2 regions of the Turicibacter sp. KK003 genome follow, and region 2 is predicted to be linked to the other one. Evidence: a T-box and tRNA genes for the amino acid it is inferred to sense, from the RefSeq annotation. Region 2 holds a T-box; the other holds one or more tRNA genes.
What was found. The T-box of region 2 lies ahead of serS (serine--tRNA ligase). A T-box ahead of a tRNA ligase gene usually reads a tRNA of that ligase, here a tRNA-Ser.
Positions count from the first base shown of each region.

Region 1: it has a tRNA-Ser gene. The T-box ahead of serS (serine--tRNA ligase) is inferred to sense a tRNA for this amino acid. The anticodon was not compared.

Region 1 covers NZ_CP142738.1:2,242,427-2,254,050, reverse strand. Annotated here, with positions in the region: gene VXM77_RS10940 (acetyl-CoA carboxylase biotin carboxylase subunit) at 1-477, shown strand, start outside; gene accD (acetyl-CoA carboxylase, carboxyltransferase subunit beta) at 481-1,323, shown strand; gene VXM77_RS10930 (acetyl-CoA carboxylase carboxyltransferase subunit alpha) at 1,324-2,262, shown strand; gene VXM77_RS10925 (beta-ketoacyl-ACP synthase III) at 2,289-3,254, shown strand; gene fabK (enoyl-[acyl-carrier-protein] reductase FabK) at 3,282-4,211, shown strand; gene fabD (ACP S-malonyltransferase) at 4,234-5,160, shown strand; gene fabG (3-oxoacyl-[acyl-carrier-protein] reductase) at 5,173-5,916, shown strand; gene fabF (beta-ketoacyl-ACP synthase II) at 5,937-7,175, shown strand; gene fabZ (3-hydroxyacyl-ACP dehydratase FabZ) at 7,226-7,651, shown strand; gene VXM77_RS10895 (hypothetical protein) at 7,939-8,274, shown strand; gene VXM77_RS10890 (M23 family metallopeptidase) at 8,460-9,419, shown strand; tRNA gene VXM77_RS10885 (tRNA-Ser) at 9,630-9,720, shown strand; tRNA gene VXM77_RS10880 (tRNA-Glu) at 9,739-9,815, shown strand; tRNA gene VXM77_RS10875 (tRNA-Asp) at 9,826-9,901, shown strand; tRNA gene VXM77_RS10870 (tRNA-Pro) at 9,908-9,984, shown strand; tRNA gene VXM77_RS10865 (tRNA-Gly) at 9,992-10,065, shown strand; tRNA gene VXM77_RS10860 (tRNA-Leu) at 10,103-10,188, shown strand; tRNA gene VXM77_RS10855 (tRNA-Arg) at 10,206-10,282, shown strand; gene VXM77_RS10850 (ISL3 family transposase) at 10,575-11,624, opposite strand, start outside.
Region 2 covers NZ_CP142738.1:13,251-24,874, reverse strand. Annotated here, with positions in the region: gene VXM77_RS00105 (leucine-rich repeat domain-containing protein) at 291-1,670, shown strand; gene VXM77_RS00100 (HAD family hydrolase) at 1,831-2,643, opposite strand; gene VXM77_RS00095 (MurR/RpiR family transcriptional regulator) at 2,774-3,634, opposite strand; gene rlmH (23S rRNA (pseudouridine(1915)-N(3))-methyltransferase RlmH) at 3,689-4,168, opposite strand; gene VXM77_RS00085 (CxxH/CxxC protein) at 4,222-4,395, opposite strand; gene VXM77_RS00080 (MBL fold metallo-hydrolase) at 4,409-5,197, opposite strand; gene serS (serine--tRNA ligase) at 5,325-6,599, opposite strand; T-box leader at 6,664-6,894, opposite strand; gene gyrA (DNA gyrase subunit A) at 6,994-9,501, opposite strand; gene gyrB (DNA topoisomerase (ATP-hydrolyzing) subunit B) at 9,536-11,458, opposite strand; gene recF (DNA replication/repair protein RecF) at 11,424-11,624, opposite strand, start outside.

The sequences.
Region 1 (11,624 bases), 270 kb from region 2:
CAAGTTGAGCATCCGATTACAGAGATGATCACGGGAATTGACTTAATTAAAGAACAGATTAAAATTGCTTCTAATTTACCGTTATCTTTTACACAGGATGAGATTAAGATTCAAGGGCATGCCATGGAATGTAGAATTAACGCTGAAAATCCGCATCAAAATTTCAAACCTTCTCCGGGGACAATAGAGGTTTTAAATCTACCGAGTGGATTTGGTGTACGTGTTGACACGGCTGTTTATCAAGGATATGAAATTCCTCCATTTTATGATTCAATGGTTGGAAAGTTAATTGTTCACGGGGAGAACCGTGATGAGGCTGTGGCAAAAATGAAGCGTTCATTAGAGGAATTGGTAGTAACGGGGATTGATACAAATATTGATTTCCAATATGCAATTATGGATCATCCAGATTTTATTAGTAATGATTATGATACGAGTTTTATTCAACAACATATGCGTGAATTGGAGGTGGGATAATAAATGGGATTTTTTCTACAACGGCAGAAGAAGTTAAAATCATCAACTCCTAAACGAGATATCAACGAGGGAGTTTATACAAAATGTGAATCATGTAAAGAGGTTGTATCGGTTAGACAATTAAACACTAATTTAGGAGTTTGTCCAAGTTGTGGATTTCATCATCGGATGACGGCACAACAACGGTTGGATAGTCTGATTGATCCGGGAAGTTTCAAAGAAATAAATCGTCGCTTACATACGCTTAATCCGTTATCCTTTCCAGGATATGAGAAAAAAATCGAAGGATTAATGGAGAAAACTCAATTAAATGAAGCAGTAGTGACCGGAATTGGTAAAATTGCCGGATACAGCGTTGCTATCGGTATTATGGACAGCCATTTTTTAATGGCAAGTATGGGCTCAGTCGTTGGTGAAAAGATTACGCGTTTAATCGAGGTCTCTACTTCACGTAAAATTCCACTTATTATGGTGTGTACATCGGGTGGTGCGCGGATGCAGGAGGGAATTTATTCCCTTATGCAGATGGCTAAAACATCGGCGGCACTTGCTAAACATAACCAAGCAGGCTTGTTATATATTAGTGTTTTGACCCATCCAACGATGGGTGGAGTTACTGCCTCATTTGCTACTTTAGGAGATATTATCATTGCAGAAAAGGGTGCCTCTGTTGGATTTGCGGGGCGTCGTGTTGTTGAACAGACGATTAAACAAAAACTTCCTGATCATTTTCAAACAGCTGAATTTTTACAGGAAAAAGGACTAGTGGATTTAGTTGTTAGTCGATATGAGTTAAGAGATAAACTTGCAATGTTAATTGAATTGCACGAAGGGAGTGAATGTTAGATGTCTATTCTTGATTTAGAAGTAAAGATTTCTGAGATTGAAATGAAATTAAATGAAATTTCATTAGACGATCAGGAGGAGATAGAGGAACTACAGCAACAATTAAATCGTTATAAAAAACGCGCCTATCAACATCTAACAGCATGGGATCATGTTACATTAGCCCGTCACTCCAAACGTCCTAAGGCACGTGATTACATAGAATATATTTTTGATTCTTTTATTGAGTTACATGGTGATCGGTTATATCGTGATGATGAAGCGATTATTGGGGGAATTGCAAAGTTAGGGAATCAAGCAGTCACTGTTATTGCCCACCAAAAAGGATGTACAACAGCTGAAAATATTAAGTGTAATTTTGGAATGCCTCATCCTGAGGGATATAGAAAGGCATTACGTTTGATGAAACAGGCTGAAAAATTTAATCGTCCGATTATCACTTTTATTGATACACCAGGGGCCTATCCGGGACCCGAGGCCGAGGAACGTGGGCAAGGTCATGCTATTGCAGAGTGCTTACGTGAGATGTCAAATTTAACGGTTCCAACTTTATCAATTGTTATTGGTGAAGGTGGAAGTGGTGGGGCTTTAGCCTTGGGAGTTAGCGATGAAATTTGGATGTTAGAGTATGCGATTTACTCTATTTTATCCCCAGAGGGATTCGCCTCTATTTTATATAAGGATGGATCACGCGCGCAGGAAGCGGCCGAGGTGATGAAACTAACAGCTAAGGAATACTTAGATCGAGGAATTATTGAGAAAATTATAAAAGAACCTATTGGTGGGGCCCATCAATTTCCACAATACGTATTTGACCAATTAAAAGAACAACTCAATAGGTACCTTTCACAGGTGAAAAAAATGACAACAAGACAATTGTTAAATAAACGTTATAAAAAATATAGATTGATTGGGGAATACGATTCCCTTAATCGTTAGCATTTAAGAAAGCAGAGGTGAACTGAGTGGGGATTAAGATTTTAGGGAGTGGATATTGCGTTCCCGCTGCTAAATTAAGTAATAAGCAGATAGAGTCCATTGTGGATACAACGGACGAATGGATTTTTACACGAACCGGGATATCGAATCGTTATATTGCTACAACCGAAGATACAACGGATCTAGCTTATGGTGCAGCCAAAGGTGCGATTGAATCTGCGGCTATTGATTTTGATGAGATTGGTTTAATTATTGTTGCCACATTTACTCCTGAGCAATTAACACCGTCAACAGCATGTCTAATTCAGGCAAGGTTAGGTATTAGTCAACCTGTTATTGCATTTGATATGAATGCTGCCTGTACCGGTTTTGTATACGCACTTGTAACTGCGGAACAATTTTTAAAAGCTAATCCAATCAAGAAAGCTTTAGTGATTGGTGCAGAAGTTTTATCGAAAATTATGGATTGGAATGATCGTTCAACCTGCGTATTATTTGGTGATGGTGCAGGTGCGGCTGTTATTGAGTATGATGGTACGCCGTCGCCAAGCTTTTATTTAAATTGTAAGGGTGACGAAGAAGGTGTACTAGGTACAAGTAAATTTCCTGTTAACAATCCGCTTTATCAAACGGAGATAACACCTATTTCTTTTCATATGCATGGTGCGGCAGTCTTTAAATTTGCCGTAACAGCGATTAAAGAAACTATTGAAAAATTATTAAAGGAAAATCAACTAACATTAGAAGATATTGATTTAATTATCCCACATCAGGCTAATAAAAGGATTATTGATAAAGTTGTTAAAGATTTAAGCGCGTCATCTGAGCAATTCTTTTTAAATGTCTCCGAATATGGAAACACATCGGCAGCGAGTATCCCAATTGCATTAAATGAAGCAATGAATAAACAGATAGTTAAATCTGGGGATCGTGTCATGCTAATAGGATTCGGTGGGGGATTAACATGGGGCGGATGCATCGTCTCTATTTAAAATATGAACATAAGGGAGGATAAAAAGATGTCTTTGACAACTTTATTAAATATTAAATATCCAATTATTCAAGGAGGAATGGCGAATATTTCTTTAGCGGAGCTAGCAGCAGCAGTTTCTAATGCAGGCGGATTAGGTATTATTGGTTCTGGTGGCTGGGATGCCAATCGATTAAGAGATGAGATTGTAAAATGCAAGAAGTTAACAGATAAGCCATTTGGGGTTAATTTAATGTTAATGAACCCACATTGTGATGAGCTGGCTAAAGTTATTGTAGAAGAGGGAGTTAAAGTTGTTACTACGGGTGCTGGAAGCCCCGGTCCATATATCGAGATGTTTAAAGCAGCTGGAATCAAAATTATTCCTGTCGTGCCTTCGGTGGCTCTTGCAAAGCGTGTTGCGCGATTAGGTGTAGATGCTATTATTGCTGAAGGAACAGAATCGGGCGGACATGTAGGTGAGCTAACAACGATGGCCCTTTTACCTCAAGTAGTTGATGCCGTTGATTTACCGGTTATTGCGGCAGGTGGAATTGCCGATGGTCGCGGAATGGTGGCGGCGATGGCTCTAGGAGCTTGTGGTGTTCAAATTGGAACAAGGTTCTTAACAGCAAAGGAATGTCCGGTTCATGAGAACTATAAACAGGCTATTTTAAAGGCGAAGGATACGGATACAGTTGTTACGGGACGAAGTGTTGGAGTCCCTGTTCGTTGTTTGAAAAATCCAATGACTAGAGAATACGTGGCTCTTGAGAAAAAAGGAGTTTCTGCTGAGGAACTTGAGTATTTAACATTAGGATCATTACGTAAGGCTGTTCTTGATGGGGATGTTAAAGGTGGTTCGGTTATGGTTGGACAAGTGGCCGGAATGCTTTCAAAAGTACAAACAGTGTCTGAAATTATTGAGGATATTTATAACCATGCATCAAAGGTTATGGAAGATTTAAAAGTCAGCTAAGAGAGAAAGGGGCAATCATATTATGGCGAAAATCGCATTTTTATTTTCTGGTCAGGGATCACAATATGCTGGAATGGGTAAATCTTTTTATGAATCTAATGAGAGAGCGCGTCAATTAATGGATAAAGCGAACGAAATCTTACCCTTTAACATAAAGGAATTATGTTTTGAAGATGCGGAAAAAAGATTAAATGAAACGACTTATACACAACCCGCTATTTTCGTTGTTTCTCAAATGGCATTATCATTATTAGAAGAGGCGGGGGTTAAACCAGACGTTTTAGCGGGATTTAGTTTAGGGGAATACTCAGCCCTTTGTGCAGCAGGAGTGTTTGATTTTAATGCAGGTGTTTCATTAGTTGCAGATCGTGGAGCTTTAATGGGAGCAGTTACGAATGGAAAAATGGCAGCTATACTTGGACTAGATAAAGAAAAGGCAGAGGCTCTTTGTCAGGAGGCATCAGATAAAGGAATTGTTGAAGTCGCTAATTTAAATTGTCCAGGACAAATTGTGATTGGTGGAACGGTAGAAGCAATTGACTATGCCTGTGAAATTGCCAAAAATTATGGAGCAAAACGAGCCATTGTTTTACCGGTCAGTGGTCCTTTCCATACCTCTTTATTACAAGAGACGGCAAAAGATTTTGGTGAACTTTTAGAGTCTAAAGAGATAAATGAGCCTCAGATTCCACTTGTTCTAAATGTACTCGGGGATTACTATCGTTCAGATAGAGACTTAAGGGAGTTAATGGTTTCTCAAATGGCGACGAGTGTTGAGTGGGAAAAAAGTATTTGTCAAATGATGGATGCGGGAGTGGATACTTTTATTGAAATTGGTCCCGGAAAGACATTAAGCGGTTTCGTGAAAAAAATTAATCGTCAGGCTAAAGTCTTAAACGTTGAAGATATGGATTCATTACAAAAAACATTAAATGAATTGAGCGCATAGGAGGAATTTTAAATGAAACTACAAGGGAAAGTAGCTCTAGTAACGGGAGGATCACGTGGAATTGGGGCCGCTATTGCGTTAAAGTTGGCATCACTAGGATGCCATGTGGCTATTAATTACGCGGGGAATGTTAACAAAGCAGAAGAAACATTAGCTCGTATTCAATCGTTAGGTGTAGATGCTAAAATTTATCAGGCTAATGTGGCTAATTATGACGAGGTAGAGGTCATGACTAAGCAAATTATCAAAGATTTTGGACATCTCGATATTATTATTAATAACGCAGGGATTACGGCGGACAATTTAATGATGAGAATGGATCAACAATCTTTTGATTCTGTAATAGATGTTAATTTAAAAGGAACGTGGAATGTTTGTAAAAGTGTGACACGCCCTATCTTAAAACAGCGAGAGGGAGTTATTATTAATCTATCGTCTGTTGTTGGAATGAATGGAAACATTGGACAAGCAAACTATGCAGCCTCAAAAGCTGGAGTTATTGGATTGACTAAATCATTAGCGAAAGAGTTTGCATCACGTAAAATTCGAGTAAATGCGATCGCTCCAGGCTATATTAAATCGGATATGACAGCTAAACTATCAGATGATGTTACTGAAAAAGTTTTGGAAAATATCCCGTTAGGTCAACTTGGAGAAGTAGAGGATATTGCAAATGCCGTGGCCTTTTTAGTAAGTGATGAGGCACGATATATTACAGGGCAAGTCTTAGTTGTAGACGGTGGAATGGCTATTTAATGAAAGAGGGTGTAATGACTGTGAATAAGCGTAGGGTTGTAGTGACAGGATTAGGAACTGTTTGTCCCGTTGGTAATGATGTTGATACGATGTGGGAAAATATTAAAAATGGTGTTTGTGGAATCGATGAAATTACTCATTTTGATACAACTGATTTTAAAGTTAAATTAGCTGGAGAAATTAAAGATTTAAATATTGAAGATTATATTAATAAGAAAGAAGCTAAACGATTGGATCGTTTTAGCCAACTGGCCTTAATAGCTGCTAAGCAAGCCTATGAGGATTCAAAAATTAATATGGATGAGATTGAAGCCAATCGCTTTGGAGTTATTTTAAGTTCGGGAATTGGTGGAATTGGAACAATTGAATCGGAAAAGGAAAAAGGAATCAAAAAGGGATATGAACGTGTATCACCATTTTTTATCCCAATGGCTATTGGAAATTTGGCTGCCGGAAATGTTGCTATTATGCTAGGGGCTAAAGGAGCTTGTTTAGATATTGTAACTGCATGCGCCGCTGGGACTAATTCAATTGGTGAGGCCTTTAAATATGTCCGTGATGGATATGCTGATATTATGTTAGCGGGTGGTGCAGAGGCTTCAATTACACCGCTTGGTATCGGTGGATTTTCTTCAATGAAGGCCTTATCTACAGCAACAGATAAAAATCGTGCATCTATCCCTTTTGACGCTGAGCGTAATGGGTTTGTTATGGGAGAAGGTTCAGGAGCATTAATTTTGGAAGAATACGAGCATGCCAAAAAACGTGGAGCAACTATTTATGCCGAGCTTATTGGATATGGTGTAAGTTGTGATGCATTCCATATGACAGCTCCTGATACAGAGGCAAATGGTGCTGCCGCTTGTTTTACAATGGCATTAAATGATGCAAATATTACAGCAGATCAAATAGATTATATTAACGCACATGGAACATCGACGCCATTAAATGATAAGTTAGAAACTCTAGGAGTAAAAAAGGTATTTGGTGATCAGACAAATGTGATGCTTAGTTCAACTAAAGGGCATACAGGGCATCTTCTAGGGGCAGCGGGAGCAGTGGAGGCCATTATTACAGTTAAATCGTTACAGGATGGTTTTGTTCCAGGAACTATTAATTATTCACAGCCTGATCCTGAATGTGATTTAGACATTGTTCCAAATCAGGGACGTAAAATGGATATTGAATATGCGTTATCAAATTCGTTAGGATTTGGTGGACATAATGCGTGTGTTATTTTCAAAAAATATGCCGGATAAAAGATTAACTTTTCTTTCTATATTATATGTATTAAATGGAGGGTGCTTAAATGGTTTTAAATAGTAATCAGATTCAGGAAATTATTCCTCATCGTTATCCATTTTTATTAGTTGATCGTATAGATGAATTAGAACCTGGTAAGAGAGCATTAGGGACGAAATGTGTTTCTGCAAATGAAATGCAATTCATGGGACATTTTCCGCAACAACATGTGATGCCTGGGGTTCTTATTATTGAGGCCCTTGCTCAAGTAGGGGCAGTTGCCATCTTAAGTTTGGAAGCTAATAAGGGGAAAATTGCCTATTTTGCAGGTATTAAAACGGCGAAGTTCCGTCAAAAGGTTGTTCCTGGAGATGTGTTGACTCTAGAAACTGAACTAGTTAAAGTGAAGGGGAGTATTGGAGTCGGTAAAGCAATTGCAACTTTAAATGGTAAGGTTGCTGTAGAGGCCGAACTAACATTTGCGATTGGATAATAAAATAAAAAACTGTTTTAAAGCGGGTGATTTGTCCATGCTTTGAAACAGTTTTTTTATGAGTTTTTAATAGTTAGTATTCGTAACTGATGATAAGAATGATTTTTGAATCTATTTAAAAGGGAAAGTTACTAACTCTGAAAGTCGTCTTTTATTAATGGATTCTTTATGACGCATAGGTGTAGGCTAATGTTTGGACATAATTTTAAAAAAACAATGATTATAAATTCGTTATTCCTTTTTAATCCTGCTATAATAAAGGAAATGGAAAAAAAGTAGGTGTAACAATGTCATTAGCATATGGTTTATTATTAATAGTATTTATTTTTATTGTACTATTTTACTATCTTATTCAGTCTAAAAAGTTAAATTTTCAAGGAAAAGACCGTTGGGTACAATTAGCAATCGTTTTTAATATCATAATCACTCTTTTGTTAATAATAAGCGGAGGGATAGGAATAATCACGTATTTGTTTATTGTTTTATTATTAGGAAGTGGAGGGTTTTACTATCTGTATAAAATTAAATATGAGAAAATTGGTTTTATAGGGAGTTTGTTTTGCTCTTTCTTTTTGTTTGTTTTTTTAGTTTTACAGCTTTGGATTTACGGTGTGGGGATTTAAGTTAACCGCAATTAAATGTATAAAAAAGGTAAAAGGATGATGCGCGTATCTTGCATACGATATTTTTAAAATTGGCATACTATTATTAGACTATTAATAAAGAGGAAATGATGATCCTGTTAGGAGACTTTAGTACCTTTCTGTTTATTAGTAAAGTAAATTCAATTTTGGAAATGGGTGAAAATATGAAGCATAGACTTTTAATACCACTGTTACTGTTTGTTATAGTGTCCATTCCGAATCTGATTGTTGATGCCGAAGATAGTAATCATGAAGCACGATTAAAAATGTATAAGGATTATGAATTGGCATCAGGGGTTCCATGGTATGAAATCGCGGCTATCGATCAATATGAAAGAAATACATATAAATTTAAAGAGGGATCAGATAAGTTGAAGTATGATACCATTTCTATTTTTATTACAAATGAGCGATGGTCTGGTCCTGAAAATCCTTACTATTATGATAATGATAGTTATACGATTAACTTGTTTGGGGGAATTGGAAAAGACGGAAATGGGGACGGGGTTGCTGATATTAATAATGAGGAAGATGTGATGTATACGATGGTTGAGTACATCAGATCATTTGATACATTTAAAGAAGCCTTGAACTCTTATTATCAACAGGATCAGGCGGTTAAAATTATTGAAGAAATTGCACAGCTTTTCAAACATTTTGATACTATCGTATTAGATAAGCGATGCCTTCCAGTTTCTAAAAGATATAGTTATAGTTTTCAAGATAATTATGGTACTGCTCGAAGTTGGGGAGGTGCTCGGTCTCATGAGGGAATTGACATCTTTGCAAATTATTCAACTCCCGTTTTAGCAACTGCATATGGAGTGGTAGAAATAATGGGATGGAATGATTATGGTGGCTATCGTATAGGTATTCGTGATATTTATAATACTTATCAATACTATGCTCATTTACAAGGTTATGAAGGCGATTTGAAGGAGGGGGATATCGTAGAACCGGGGCAAGTTATTGGATATGTTGGAAGTACAGGATATGGTAAAGAAGGGACGAGTGGGAAGTTTCCACCTCACTTACACTTTGGATTATATAAATATGATGGACGCTGTGAGTGGGCATTTAATCCTTATCCGCATTTAAGACGTTGGGAAAAAGAAGAACAGTAAGTAAATGAGGCCTCTCATAGTGATATGGGAGGCTCTTTTTAGATAATATTTCTAGGGATAAATGTTGTTTATGAGTTAATAAAAGTGGGGATAAAAGCTATTATTCTAATAAAATATAAATTTTTAAAAAAACTTTATAAAAAGTGTTGACCTTTAATGGGGGACATGGTATTATAAATGTGTGCTCAGGGATGAGCTAAAAAAACAAACGGAGTAGTACTCAAGTGGCTGAAGAGGTGCCCCTGCTAAGGGTATAGGTCGGGCAACCGGCGCGAGGGTTCAAATCCCTCCTGCTCCGCCATAATAAAAAATGTTGTATGGCCCGTTGGTGAAGCGGTTTAACACACATGCCTTTCACGCATGCATACACGGGTTCGAATCCCGTACGGGTCACCATTTAATAAAAGGTCCAGTGGTGTAGCGGTTAACATGCCTGCCTGTCACGCAGGAGATCGCGGGTTCGATTCCCGTCTGGACCGCCATTTATTCGGGAAGTGGCTCAGCTTGGTAGAGCACCTGGTTTGGGACCAGGGGGTCGCAGGTTCGAATCCTGTCTTCCCGACCATATATAAGCGGGTGTAGTTTAATGGTAGAACTTCAGCCTTCCAAGCTGACTGTGAGAGTTCGATTCTCTTCACCCGCTCCAATTTTTTTGGTGAAATGCCGTTAAAAAGCCATGATAGGCGGTCGTGGCGGAATGGTAGACGCGCCAGCTTGAGGGGCTGGTAGGAGCAATCCTGTGGAGGTTCGAGTCCTCTCGGCCGCACCATAAAAACAACTAGAAAAGCGCCCATAGCTCAATTGGATAGAGCGTTTGACTACGGATCAAAAGGTTAGGGGTTCGACTCCTCTTGGGCGCGCCATAATAAAGATAACAGTAAGAGTTTGTAAGAACTCTTTTTTTGTTTTTATAAATAAAAATATTTGCTGAGAGAAGAAAAATATTTAGAAATTAATATCATTCGTAAAAAGAGACATTAAACTTATAATTTATTGAATATAAATAAATAGGTTCTTTGTCAAATAGTGTGGGTGAATAAAATCTATACATATAATCGGGAGGAATTAGGCTATTCTTTAGGGTTCTTTGTCAAATAGTGTTGCTGATTAATTTGTAACCTGTTACAACGAAAATTCAAATCGAAATCCTAGTAGCTATGCTGCTAGGATTTTCGTTTTAGGCTTTGTTAGATTTTGAACCATGAGAATACGAGATTTAAAGTGATAGAAACTACGATATCCAAAGGCAATACGCTTAATGACCTTAATTTTATTATTAATTCCTTCGATGGGACCATTTGTGTAATGAGTTGAGAGTGTATTTTTAATATAGGATTGATAAGTTTTAAAGGTTTGGAAAGCCGTTTGAAACTCAGGAGAAACAAGCGGATGTTCCGTTTCGAGTAAATGATTAAATCGTTTTAAGTTTTTTGTCTGAAGAGCGAAAAGTAACTCTTGATATAAATCATAGGTTGCTTTTAATTCAGGAGATAAATCAAGTAGAAAGTTTAAGATATCAATTTCACGCATGGGTTGTTTAAAGCAGTAAACTGATCGATAAGTGGTGGTATTAAGTAAAGCGTGAGATTTTAAAAATAAGCGCCAATAACGTTTGAATTTACGACCATGCTTTTTGAACTTTTTCATGAATCGGATTCGAGTTTTGTTCAGTGCACGAGAGAGATGTTGAACGAGATGAAATTTATCAATGATAATTTGGGCATGAGGAAAAAGATCCTTAATGAGGCTGATGTAAGGAGCGTACATATCAATCACAATATTTTTTACTCGATGACGTGCTTCCTTTGTGTATCGTTTAAAATAAGCTTGAAGGGAGTTTAAACGACGATCTTCAACGATATCGATGATTTGTTTTGAGTCAGCATCGCAAAAAATAAAAGACATATGCCCCTCAGCAGACTTAACGGATTTAAATTCATCAAAACAGAGATTTTCAGGTAAATAATTAAGGTTTAAGGTTTGAGATTCATAAAAGCTATGGATGATTCGATTGACGGTTGAATGAGAGACCTGATGGCGACGTGCGATATCACATTCAGAAATTTTATTTTGGGCCTCTAAAGCAATGGCGTGTTTCGTATGATAAGAAATGTAACAGTTCTTTTCAACAATTGAAGTACTTAGTGTAAAAGTAGACTGGCAATGCCCACAATAATAACGCTGTTTTTTTAGGTCTAAGTAGGT
Region 2 (11,624 bases):
ACTTAGAAACGCTCGAACTACAAGGAAATCTAACTTCTTCAATCACAGAATTAGAACCACTAGTTAAACTACAAACACTTATCCTATCTAATAATCAAATATCATCACTAGAATTATCTCCATTAAAATACTTAAAAAACCTAACTCATTTGGAACTAGAAAATAATCAACTTATTACGATTTCAGATTTAGAGGGTTTAACAAAACTAACCTATTTATCCCTCGATCGAAATAATATCAGTGACATAACGCCTCTTAGACCGTTAGTCTCTCTTGAAACCTTAAAACTGATGGCTAATAACATTGGTACCATCAGAGCAATCGAAAATCTAACAAATTTAAAAAACTTAGATATTAGCCAAAATCGTATCAACAATATTACACCGTTAAAAGACCTACTTCAGCTTGAAAGTTTATCCATGTCTTATAACAAAATACGTGATATCTCTAGTTTACAAGATTTATCAAACTTAAAAGAACTCCAAGCAGGTGGAAATGAAATATCCGATATCTATGCTCTAGCAGACCTTCAAAATCTGGAACAATTAGAGCTTCCGATTAATCAAATTACTGATATTTCCCCCCTAGCAAATTTGAAAAACTTAAGTGACCCTGTCTTATATGACCAACAAATAACACTACCAACCCAAGTTTCCTATACACATAACCTTTCGGTGAGTAACCCTCTTATCAATCGCTTAAGCGAAACAATTCGACCATCTGAAATCAGCGATAATGGTCAATACAATTCTGCAACAAACTCGATCGAATGGACGAACCTTAATGGAAAGGGAACACTAAGTTTTATATTTAACGTTGATTATACTAATCCTAATAGTTTCTCTGGAATTGTTTATCAACCTTACTTAATTCTAAGTGGGGCCACTGGTCCAGCAGGACCTCAAGGAGCCACTGGTCAAACCGGGCCTCGTGGATTAACGGGGGCCACTGGTCAAACTGGGGCTACCGGTCAAACCGGTCCCCGTGGAGCCACTGGTCCTCAAGGAGCCACTGGTCAAACCGGACCTCGTGGATTAACCGGAGCTACTGGTCCTCAAGGAGATACTGGTCGAACTGGAGCTACTGGTCCCGAAGGTCCGACAGGTCCAACCGGGCCTCGCGGATTAACTGGGGCCACCGGTCCTCAAGGAGATACTGGTCGAACTGGAGCCACTGGTCCTACTGGACCTCGTGGATTACCTGGACCTACTGGGCCTCAAGGGCCTCGTGGGGCTGAATTTTCAGGTGATAATAGACAATATATTTCAAAACCTCATTCAGAACTCTCTATCCGTCCTAATGACTTTATTCCTGTCTATCCTATTTTGAATATAGATTTGGGGGACAATAACAATCTGCATTCTAGTAAATTACACACAACTATTGAACTTGATCCTAATTCTATATACCTTATCACCTACCGTACATCAGCCTATCACTGTCACAACTGTGATAACATTCCTATTAGTGTAGAATTAATGACTAACTATAAAAGATGTCTGGGATCAAAAGCGATCGTTACCGCAGATGAAAGACAACTAGTCGAACTAAGTGGTACTATTGTCTTAAAAACCACGGATATCACTTCTCTATCTCTCGTTAATACATCTAAAATAGATGTGCATTTTATCTACACATCCATCGCAATCATTAAAGTTAATGAAGAATAATCCTCTTCATTCTTAAAAGGGATGAGTTGGCCTAATGGCACGACTCATCCCTTTTTGTATACCATCTAAACGTGATTCCCCCTATAAAACAGGACTCCAACGTATTGAATAGAATAAACTAAAAATTATTCCGACATGAGTAGCCCCCTTTACCTCTCCGTCATAAATATTCATCATTTTTCTGACATAAAATATACTTTCCAATCCCTCTTGCTACCCCATCCTGACTTACGCTATCTGTTACCTGCTTAGCATGCCTCTTTACATTCTCTGCAGCATTCCCCATCGCAATGCCACATCCGACTGTAGCAAGCATCTCAATATCATTTTCCCCATCACCAAAAGCATAGCTCTCCTCAATCGGAAGATTCAAATACTCCAGCGCTTTTAAAATTCCAGTTGCCTTATGATTCTCTTTATAATAGACCTCTAAATGACTAGGGTGAATACTGTGAAAAAAGCCATACTCTTCATAGTTTTTTAACCATTCCTTGCATTCCTCTATCACTTCACTCGTCTTCCCAAATATTTCGAATTTATAAATCTCTAAGTCTTCTAAACGATACTCACTCTCAAAGTAGCTTCTTGGAATATGAATACTCTCATAAAACTCATAAAACTCCTGACTCTTTTTATCCAAATAACTGTTTCTTTCACCAACTAATACATATTGGATTCCCTTATCATCCAATATGTCAGCAAACATCTTCACAAACCGTTTATCCATCGCTTGATTATAAACAACCTGATCCCTAACAATAACCTGCGCACCATTAACTAATACATATCCATCAAAACCAAAGTTTCTTATCTCCTCATCTAAAAAAGAATATGGCCTTCCAGTCGCAATAAAAACAAAATTTCCTTCATCCTGTAACTGACGAATAGCACGTTTAACCCGCGACGAAATCTGCGTCACTCCATTCAATGTATCAATCAACGTCCCATCAATATCGAAAAATATAGCCTTCATCAATTCACTCCTCCTTCACCACTACTATATCTTGCCCCTCTTATTTTCGTCAATCAAAGAGATAAAGACTGATACATTGTTCCTAAACTTCCCCTTAATTTCACATCAATCTGAAATCATTTGACACGTTTTATTCTTCCTCAAGATGCCGGTCATCTACAATCGAAAGAATCTCATCAATATAATTAATATTTTTCCTATAATCTTTTTTAAAAATAGAACTAAATAAGACGTCTAACATATATTGCATCGCAATGTGTGAAGAAAAATGAGAAATACGATTCTTAAAATCTTCTCGATCACTTAAATATAATCGGTTCTTAATCGCACCATTTGAAGTTGTATTTCCTATCCGACCTACTAAAATCATTTCGACTTTATTTCTACTCAACATCTCTATAATATCCGGTAAAAAGACAGCTCTCCCCGAATAAGAAAGTAACATAGCCACATGCTTACTATTAGATGCTGCTGCTGTATATCGTTGTTCATAAAAAGATTTTGGACAATTGACAACGCGTCCAATTGTCCTCATTTTATCTTGAAAATTCTCCGCAATATTTAAATTGTGAGCATAGGTATAAATATCAATAACATCCGCCACATGCAATAAATTAACACACCTCTCTAGCATGTCCACATCAATAGAATGGAACGTGTCCCTCACAGTAGCCTCGTACAAATCTAACAAACGTTTAGCAACCATAGCATGATTATCTGTTTCTAAAAACGGAAAATTCGCATCAATAGATTTATCCTTTGTACCCAGTGATAAATCTTGAATCAACTTTAACTTTAGTCCATTATATCCATCAAAACCTAACTTTTTACAAAAACGGTGAATCCCCGATTTTGAAATAAAAGTCTGATTAGCCAGTTCCTGAATAGATAATTTTTGAATTAACCTTTTATTCTTTATAATAAATTGTGCCAATTGGTACTCGGTCGGCGTCAACCTATCGCAACACTTAACCATATTCTCAAAAGTCATTCCATCACCTTCTCCTAAAAATTAAAAAAAGGAGTTACATAACTCCATTAATGATTACTTATGATACGGTTCATTATGATTAATACGATATGCTCGATACACCTGCTCTAATAAAATCAATTTAAAGAGTTGATGGGGAAAGGTCATCTTTGAAAAGCATAACTTATAATTTGCTCGCTTCTTCACCTCGTCAGATAGGCCCAAAGATCCACCGATAATAAAGGCTACATTACTCTCCCCTCTTAAGGCTAACTGGCTTAACTGTGTTGCAAATTGCTCTGATGTTTTCATTTCCCCCTGTAAATCCATAGCGATAACATACATATTATCTTTTACCTTATTTAAAATTAGTTTTCCTTCCTTCTCCTTAATCAATTCCATCTCCCGCATAGAAGCCTGATCTGGCGTTTTCTCATCTGGAACCTCAACCATTGTTAATTTACAATATCTTGATAATCGCTTTGAAAACTCATCAATTCCTAACTTAATATATTTCTCCTTAATCTTACCAACAGAAATAATCGTAATATTCATAACATAACGCCTCCAATTTGCTCCTAATACTATTTAAAAGCAAGTTCTCTCTCCTAGAAATCCTCTTCGTCTTCAATCATCATACCCTCTATAATTTTATACACAGCCTCCTGCTTGCAATAATCACAACTATGACTAAGCTCCACTTCCACCAAAATAGGCAGCTTTCCATACTCATCTAAATATCGATCCATTGCCTCTTCAATATGTTCTAAACAACTATACATAAAACCCCTCCTATTATAATTGAATAACCTTAGATGGTTGCATCGGATATGTCATATACAAATTTAAACAATCCAAATTAATATTTTCTTCTCGTAACACATGTCGGACCGTCATCATAGCCAAATCAGGTAAATTCGCCTCTTGACTCAAATGGGCTAAATAAATATGTTTTGTTTTATCCCCGATTAACTGACTCATCGCATAAGCCGAATCTTCATTTGATAAATGGCCGCAGTCATCTAAAATACGTTGCTTTAAAGCCCATGGACGATTACACATCTGAAGCATCTCCACATTATGATTCGTCTCCATAATATAAACATCCGCATTACCGAGGGTTTTTAAAATATCTCCTGTAATATATCCTGTATCAGTCACATAAACCAGTCTCTTATCTTCCTGTTGAATCATATATCCAACAGGATCAACCGCATCGTGAGAAATTCGGAAGGGCATCACAGATAAATCGCCTAGCTGTATCCACTGATCTTTTTCGACGGCCATCGTTTGTTCTACATCAGGTTTAATAATTTTTTTTCGATACATTTCCTCAATTGTCTTCTGTGTTGCACATACGTTTAACTTCCATTTTCGTGTACAAACACCAACACCTTTAATATGATCACTATGTTCATGAGTAATCAAAATATGCTCTATTTTATTTTCATCAAAACCACTTTGTTTAATTAATTCCTGTAACTTTTTTAAAGATAAACCATTATCTATTAAAATTGCCGTTTGGTCGGTTTCTATAATTGTCGCGTTTCCTACACTGCCGCTTGACAACACACAGATTTTCATTCTATCACCCGATTTCAACACATTTTTCTTAATGATTCATTTTAACATTTTTATTCCGTTTAATCTAGTCCTACGCTAAAAACATTCTTTTCCTCAAAAAAAGGAGCTTTCGCTCCTCCTTTAATCTCTATTTAATTACCTCAAGATTACGCATATATGGACGTAAAGCTTCCGGAATTACGATGCTTCCATCTGCTTGCTGATAATTTTCAATAATAGCGGCAACCGTACGACCAATTGCTAAACCTGAACCATTTAATGTATGAACAAATTCAGGTTTAGCCTTCGCATCGCGACGGAACTTGATGTTAGCGCGACGTGCTTGGAAATCTTCAAAATTTGAACAAGAAGAAATCTCTTTATACGCATGATAAGATGGCAACCAAACCTCAATATCATATGTTTTTGCTGCCGAGAATCCAATATCTCCTGTACATAACTCAATTACTCGATAAGGTAACCCTAATAATTGTAATACTTTCTCAGCATTAGCCGTTAAACTTTCTAACTCTTGATATGAATCTTCTGGCTTAACAAACTTCACTAATTCTACCTTATTAAATTGATGCTGACGAATAATTCCTCGTGTATCTCGTCCCGCTGATCCAGCCTCAGCACGGAAACATGGACTATAAGCTGTATATTTAATCGGTAACTGTTCACCATTTAGAATCTCATCGCGGTGTAAATTTGTAACCGGAACCTCTGCTGTTGGGATAAGAAAATAATCTGAATCTACTAGCTTAAACGCATCTTCTTCAAATTTAGGTAATTGTCCCGTCCCTGTCATACTCGCACGGTTCACAATAACCGGAGGTAAAATTTCCGTGTATCCATGATCTCCCGTATGTAAATCTAACATAAAACTAATTAAGGCACGCTCTAAACGCGCTCCTAATCCTTTATAAACCGCAAAACGACTTCCCGTGATTTTCCCAGCACGTTCAAAATCAATAATATCTAACTCAGTAACTAAATCCCAGTGAGCTTTTGGTTCGAAATCAAAATGAGTTGGCTCTCCATATTTACGAATTTCTACGTTATCATTTTCATCTTTCCCAATAGCAATTGTTCCACATGGAACATTTGGGGTAATTAATAATAAATTTTTAATTTCTTCATCAATTTGACGTAATTTTTCATCTAATTCTTTAACTTTTTCACCAACACCATTCATTTGTGCAAGTAATTCAGACGCATCCTTTTTTTCACGTTTATATTGACCAATTAATTTTGATACCTCATTACGATTTGATTTTAATTGTTCAACCTCTAAAATAATATTTTTACGTTGCTCGTCTAATTCAGTGATTTTATTTAAATAACTGAAATCACCACCGCGTGTCCCTAAACGCTCAATCGTGCCTTGTAAATCTTCTCTTACTCGTTTTAAATCTAACATCGATATTCCTCCTATAAGCTCATTTGATTAGTTAGTTCAAACGCAAAAAAGTCCCGTCCCCTGACTTAGGGACGAGACTTAACCCGCGTTGCCACCCTAGTTGCTTATCAACAGATTCATAACAAATCATTTGATAAAACCACTTGTAAAGATAACGGTTAAACCGTGAATGAATACTAAATTTCTTCATTCCACTCCTAGGTTGATTCCTTATTACTTACTCTTCAGTTTCCACCGACCACTGACTCTCTAGGCAATAAAAGTAAAAAGTACTAATCCTAATCAATGCTTTTTTATTTAATTGTACTATAGCACTAAGACCTTTTTTTGTCAATATTAGTATATTAATTGTATTATATTATATACCTCTTTAACACAAATTATTTCTTTTTTACTATTCTGACTCTGGTTTATTGTCTAACTCTGCTCCTTCAGCAACCTTTTGGACTTCTTCACTAACTAGTTGTGACTCGTCAGACTCCTCATGTTCAACAATTGCAACACTAGACACTAATTGTTCATCAGTTAGTCGAATTAATTTTACCCCTTGTGTTGCACGGCCAGTTTGTGAAATTTGTTGAATTGGTGTTCGGATAATAACCCCTTTATTTGTTACAATTATTAGATCCTCATCCCCATTTACAGCCTTCATGGCCACTAATGTTCCGTTTTTATCCGTGATAGTTAACGTTTTAACACCTTTTCCACCACGTTTTGTTTTGCGATATTCTTTAATTGAAGTTCGTTTACCAAATCCGTTCTCTGTTACTACAAGAATTTCTTGGTCCGTTGTGACCATTTCCATTCCAATTGCAACTTCATCTTCCTCTAAGAAAATACCTCGAACACCAGCTGCTGTACGTCCCATTGGACGAACCTCAGTCTCATCAAACCAAACAGCTTTTCCACCACTAGAAGCAATAATAATATCATCTTGTCCAGATGTTTTTCTTACCCCGATAAGTTCATCGTCTTCCCTTAACGATAGGGCAATAAGACCATTCGTTCGGATATGTCCAAAGGCCGATAAAGTAGTACGTTTTACGACACCAAATCGTGTAGCAAAGAATAAAAATTCATCATCATTAAATTCTTTAACTGGGATAATTGCACTAATGTATTCATCCTGCGCGATTTCAATAATATTTACAATAGGTAATCCCTTAGCCGTACGCCCGTATTCCGGAATCGTATATGCCTTTTTCTGATAAACTTTTCCCTTACTTGTAAAGAACAGTAAATGATCGTGGGTAGATGTTGATAATAATTCTTTTACATAATCATCATCATGCGTCCCCATTCCTTGGACCCCTCGACCTCCACGATTTTGAGATCGATACGTTGATATCGGTTGACGTTTAATATATCCATTATTAGTCAAGGTGATAATAACTTGTTCCTCTGGAATTAGATCTTCATCTTCAATATCAAAATCAGAACCCCGAACAATCTGAGTGCGACGCTCATCACCATGTTTTTGCTTAACTTCAAGTAATTCTTCACGAATGATTGCATGAACACGTGATTCATTCGCCAAAATATCTTTTAAATCAGCAATTAAAACGACTAAATTTTGATATTCATCTTCTATTTTACCTCGTTCTAATCCTGTTAAACGGCGAAGGCGCATCTCTAAAATAGCTTTCCCTTGACGTTCCGATAAAGAGAATTCTGACATTAATGAATTTAACGCTTCTTCATCATTAGAAGAACCACGAATGATTGCAATAATTCGATCAATATGATCCAAAGCAATACGTAATCCTTCTAAAATATGAGCACGATCTTCGGCCTTATCCAAGTCGAATTTTGTACGACGAACAATAACTTCTACCTGATGTTTAATATATTCTGAAATAATCTCTTTTAGGTTCAATACTTTAGGCTGCCCATCGACTAAAGCTAACATATTAATACCGTAGGAAACCTGTAATTGAGTTAACTTAAATAAATTGTTTAACATCACCTGTGGATTAACATCTTTACGCAATTCAATAACAATACGTGTTCCTTCACGATTCGATTCATTTCGTAAATCCGTAATCCCATCTAAACGCTTTTCCTTAACTAACTCAGCAATTTTCTCAATTAAACGTTCACGATTAACCTGATAAGGAATTTCAGTTACTAAAATAGAATATTTGCCACCATGACCTTCAACGATTTCACATTGAGAACGAATCATAATTGATCCATTTCCTGTTTCGTAAGCTGAACGAATTCCTTTCGTACCTAAAATTAGCGCACCTGTAGGTAAATCAGGCCCCTTAATAAACTGCATCAAACCCAAAATATCAATTTCAGGATTGTCCATATAAGCTAAACAACCATCAATAACTTCCGATAGGTTATGAGGTGGAATATTCGTGGCCATACCGACTGCTATCCCGGTTGTCCCATTAACTAGTAGACTTGGAAACCTTGCCGGTAACACAACAGGTTCTTGTTCCTCACCATCAAAGTTAGGTTGGAAATCAATCGTATTTTTATTAATATCCCGCATCATTTCCATTGCTAATTTCGACATTCTCGCTTCAGTATAACGCATTGCGGCCGCTCCATCGCCATCAATCGAACCAAAGTTACCATGCCCATCAACTAAAGGATAACGATAACTAAAATCTTGTGCCATACGTACCATCGCATCATAAACAGATGAATCGCCGTGAGGATGGTACTTAGCGATAACATCCCCAACAATACGGGCAGACTTTTTATATGGTTTATCACTGTGCATTCCTAAGTCATTCATCGAATATAAAATTCGACGATGAACAGGTTTCAATCCATCACGAACATCTGGTAGAGCACGTGATACGATAACACTCATCGCATAATCAATAAAAGAGGTTCTCATTTCTTTAGCAATATTATGCGGTTTTACTTGGTCATATCCAGACATTTTCGTTCCTCCTGATACTATCTATTGCTTTGAATTAGAAATCTAAATTTGTCACATATTTTGCATTAGCATCGATAAATTCTCGACGAGGTTCAACACGATCACCCATTAAAATATCAAAAATTTCATCTGCTTCAACAGCATCTTCAAGAGTAACCTGTAATAATGTACGCACCTCTGGATCCATCGTCGTCTCCCATAACTGTTCAGCATTCATCTCTCCAAGACCTTTATAACGTTGGACATTTGGACGTGGCGTTGGTGACAATGTTTCCATAACCGCATCAAGCTCCTCAGGTGAATATACATACTCAATTCTTTTCCCTTGTGTAACCTTATAAAGTGGTGGTTGAGCAATATATACATACCCTTTTTCAACTAAAGGTCTCATATATCTATAAAAGAACGTTAATAATAGTGTTCGAATATGGGCTCCATCAACATCGGCATCGGTCATAATAACTACCTTATGATAACGGGCCTTTTCAATATCAAATTCATCCCCTACTCCAGTTCCGATGGCATGGATCATACTCTTAATCTCATTATTTGCATAAACTTTGTCGATTCTGGCTTTTTCAACGTTTAATACCTTTCCTCGTAGTGGCAAAATGGCCTGAAACTTATTATCTCGTCCCTGTTTTGCCGATCCACCCGCTGAATCTCCCTCGACTATAAATAACTCAGAAATTTGGGCATCGCGCGATTGACAATCGGCTAGCTTACTCTTAAATCCAAGAGATTCTAATGGCGATTTACGACGAACCATTTCACGGGCACGCTTCGCCGCCATTCTTGCACGCGCCGCCATCAATGCCTTATCAATAATAATCCTTGCCGCTTGCGGATTCTCCATTAAAAATCGTTCAAAACCTTCTGAAAAAATATTATCCGCAATACGACGAACTTCGCTATTCCCCAGTTTTGTTTTAGTCTGTCCCTCAAACTGAGGATCTGGGTGCTTCGCTGAAATAATTGCCGTTAATCCTTCCCGAATATCCTCACCGATAAGGGCATCATCGCTCTTTAACAAATTCAATTTTTTAGCATAACTATTGATAATACGTGTTAATGCCGCACGGAAACCAGCTTCGTGAGTCCCTCCCTCATGTGTATTAATATTATTCGCAAATGAATAAATATTTCCCGCAACACCCGTATTATACTGCATTGCAATTTCAACGCTAATTCCATCGCGCTCACCTTCAACATGAATGACCTCGTCGTGAATTACTTCTTTATTTTTATTTAAGAAGCGAACATATTCACTAATACCGCCTTCATAGTGAAATTCATGACGTTGTGGTTTATCAGACCTTAAGTCCTCTAGTGTAATCTTTAATCCTTTATTTAAAAATGCTAACTCACGAATACGATTGCGCAAGATATCATAGTCATAAACTGTTGTTTCTGTAAAAATAGTCGGATCCGGCTTAAATTTAACCTCTGTCCCCGTTGAATCAGATTCACCGATAACATGCAACTCATCAATTGGTGTCCCCTTTTCAAATTGTTGAAAATATTTTTTACCGTTACGGTTTACCGTTACCTCTAGATGTTCAGATAAGGCATTAACAACTGAGGCCCCTACACCATGTAATCCCCCAGAAACCTTATATCCTCCACCGCCAAATTTTCCTCCAGCATGAAGTACCGTATAAACCGTTTCAACAGTCGATTTCCCTGTTTGCTTATGAATATCTACTGGAATTCCCCGACCATTATCTTTTACAATTATCTCGTTATTTTCCGTAATAGCGACATTGATTTCTGTACAATAACCCGCTAAGGCCTCGTCAATCGAGTTATCTACAATTTCCCAAACTAAATGGTGTAATCCACGGCCACTCGTTGAACCAATATACATTCCTGGTCTTTTACGAACCGCCTCTAAACCTTCTAGGACTTGAATATTACTTGCATCATACTGTTGTGTGTTCGTCATTTCCTGCGTCATTCATATCACCTATCCTAATCTTTGCATTATTAATCGTAAAAATATCAGCTAATTCAATCATAAATTTATCAATTCCGTCAATATTTGTTGTCGTAATAAAGGTTTGTACCTTATTTTTTATCGTATTTAGTAATTGAGTTTGACGAACATCATCTAACTCACTTAA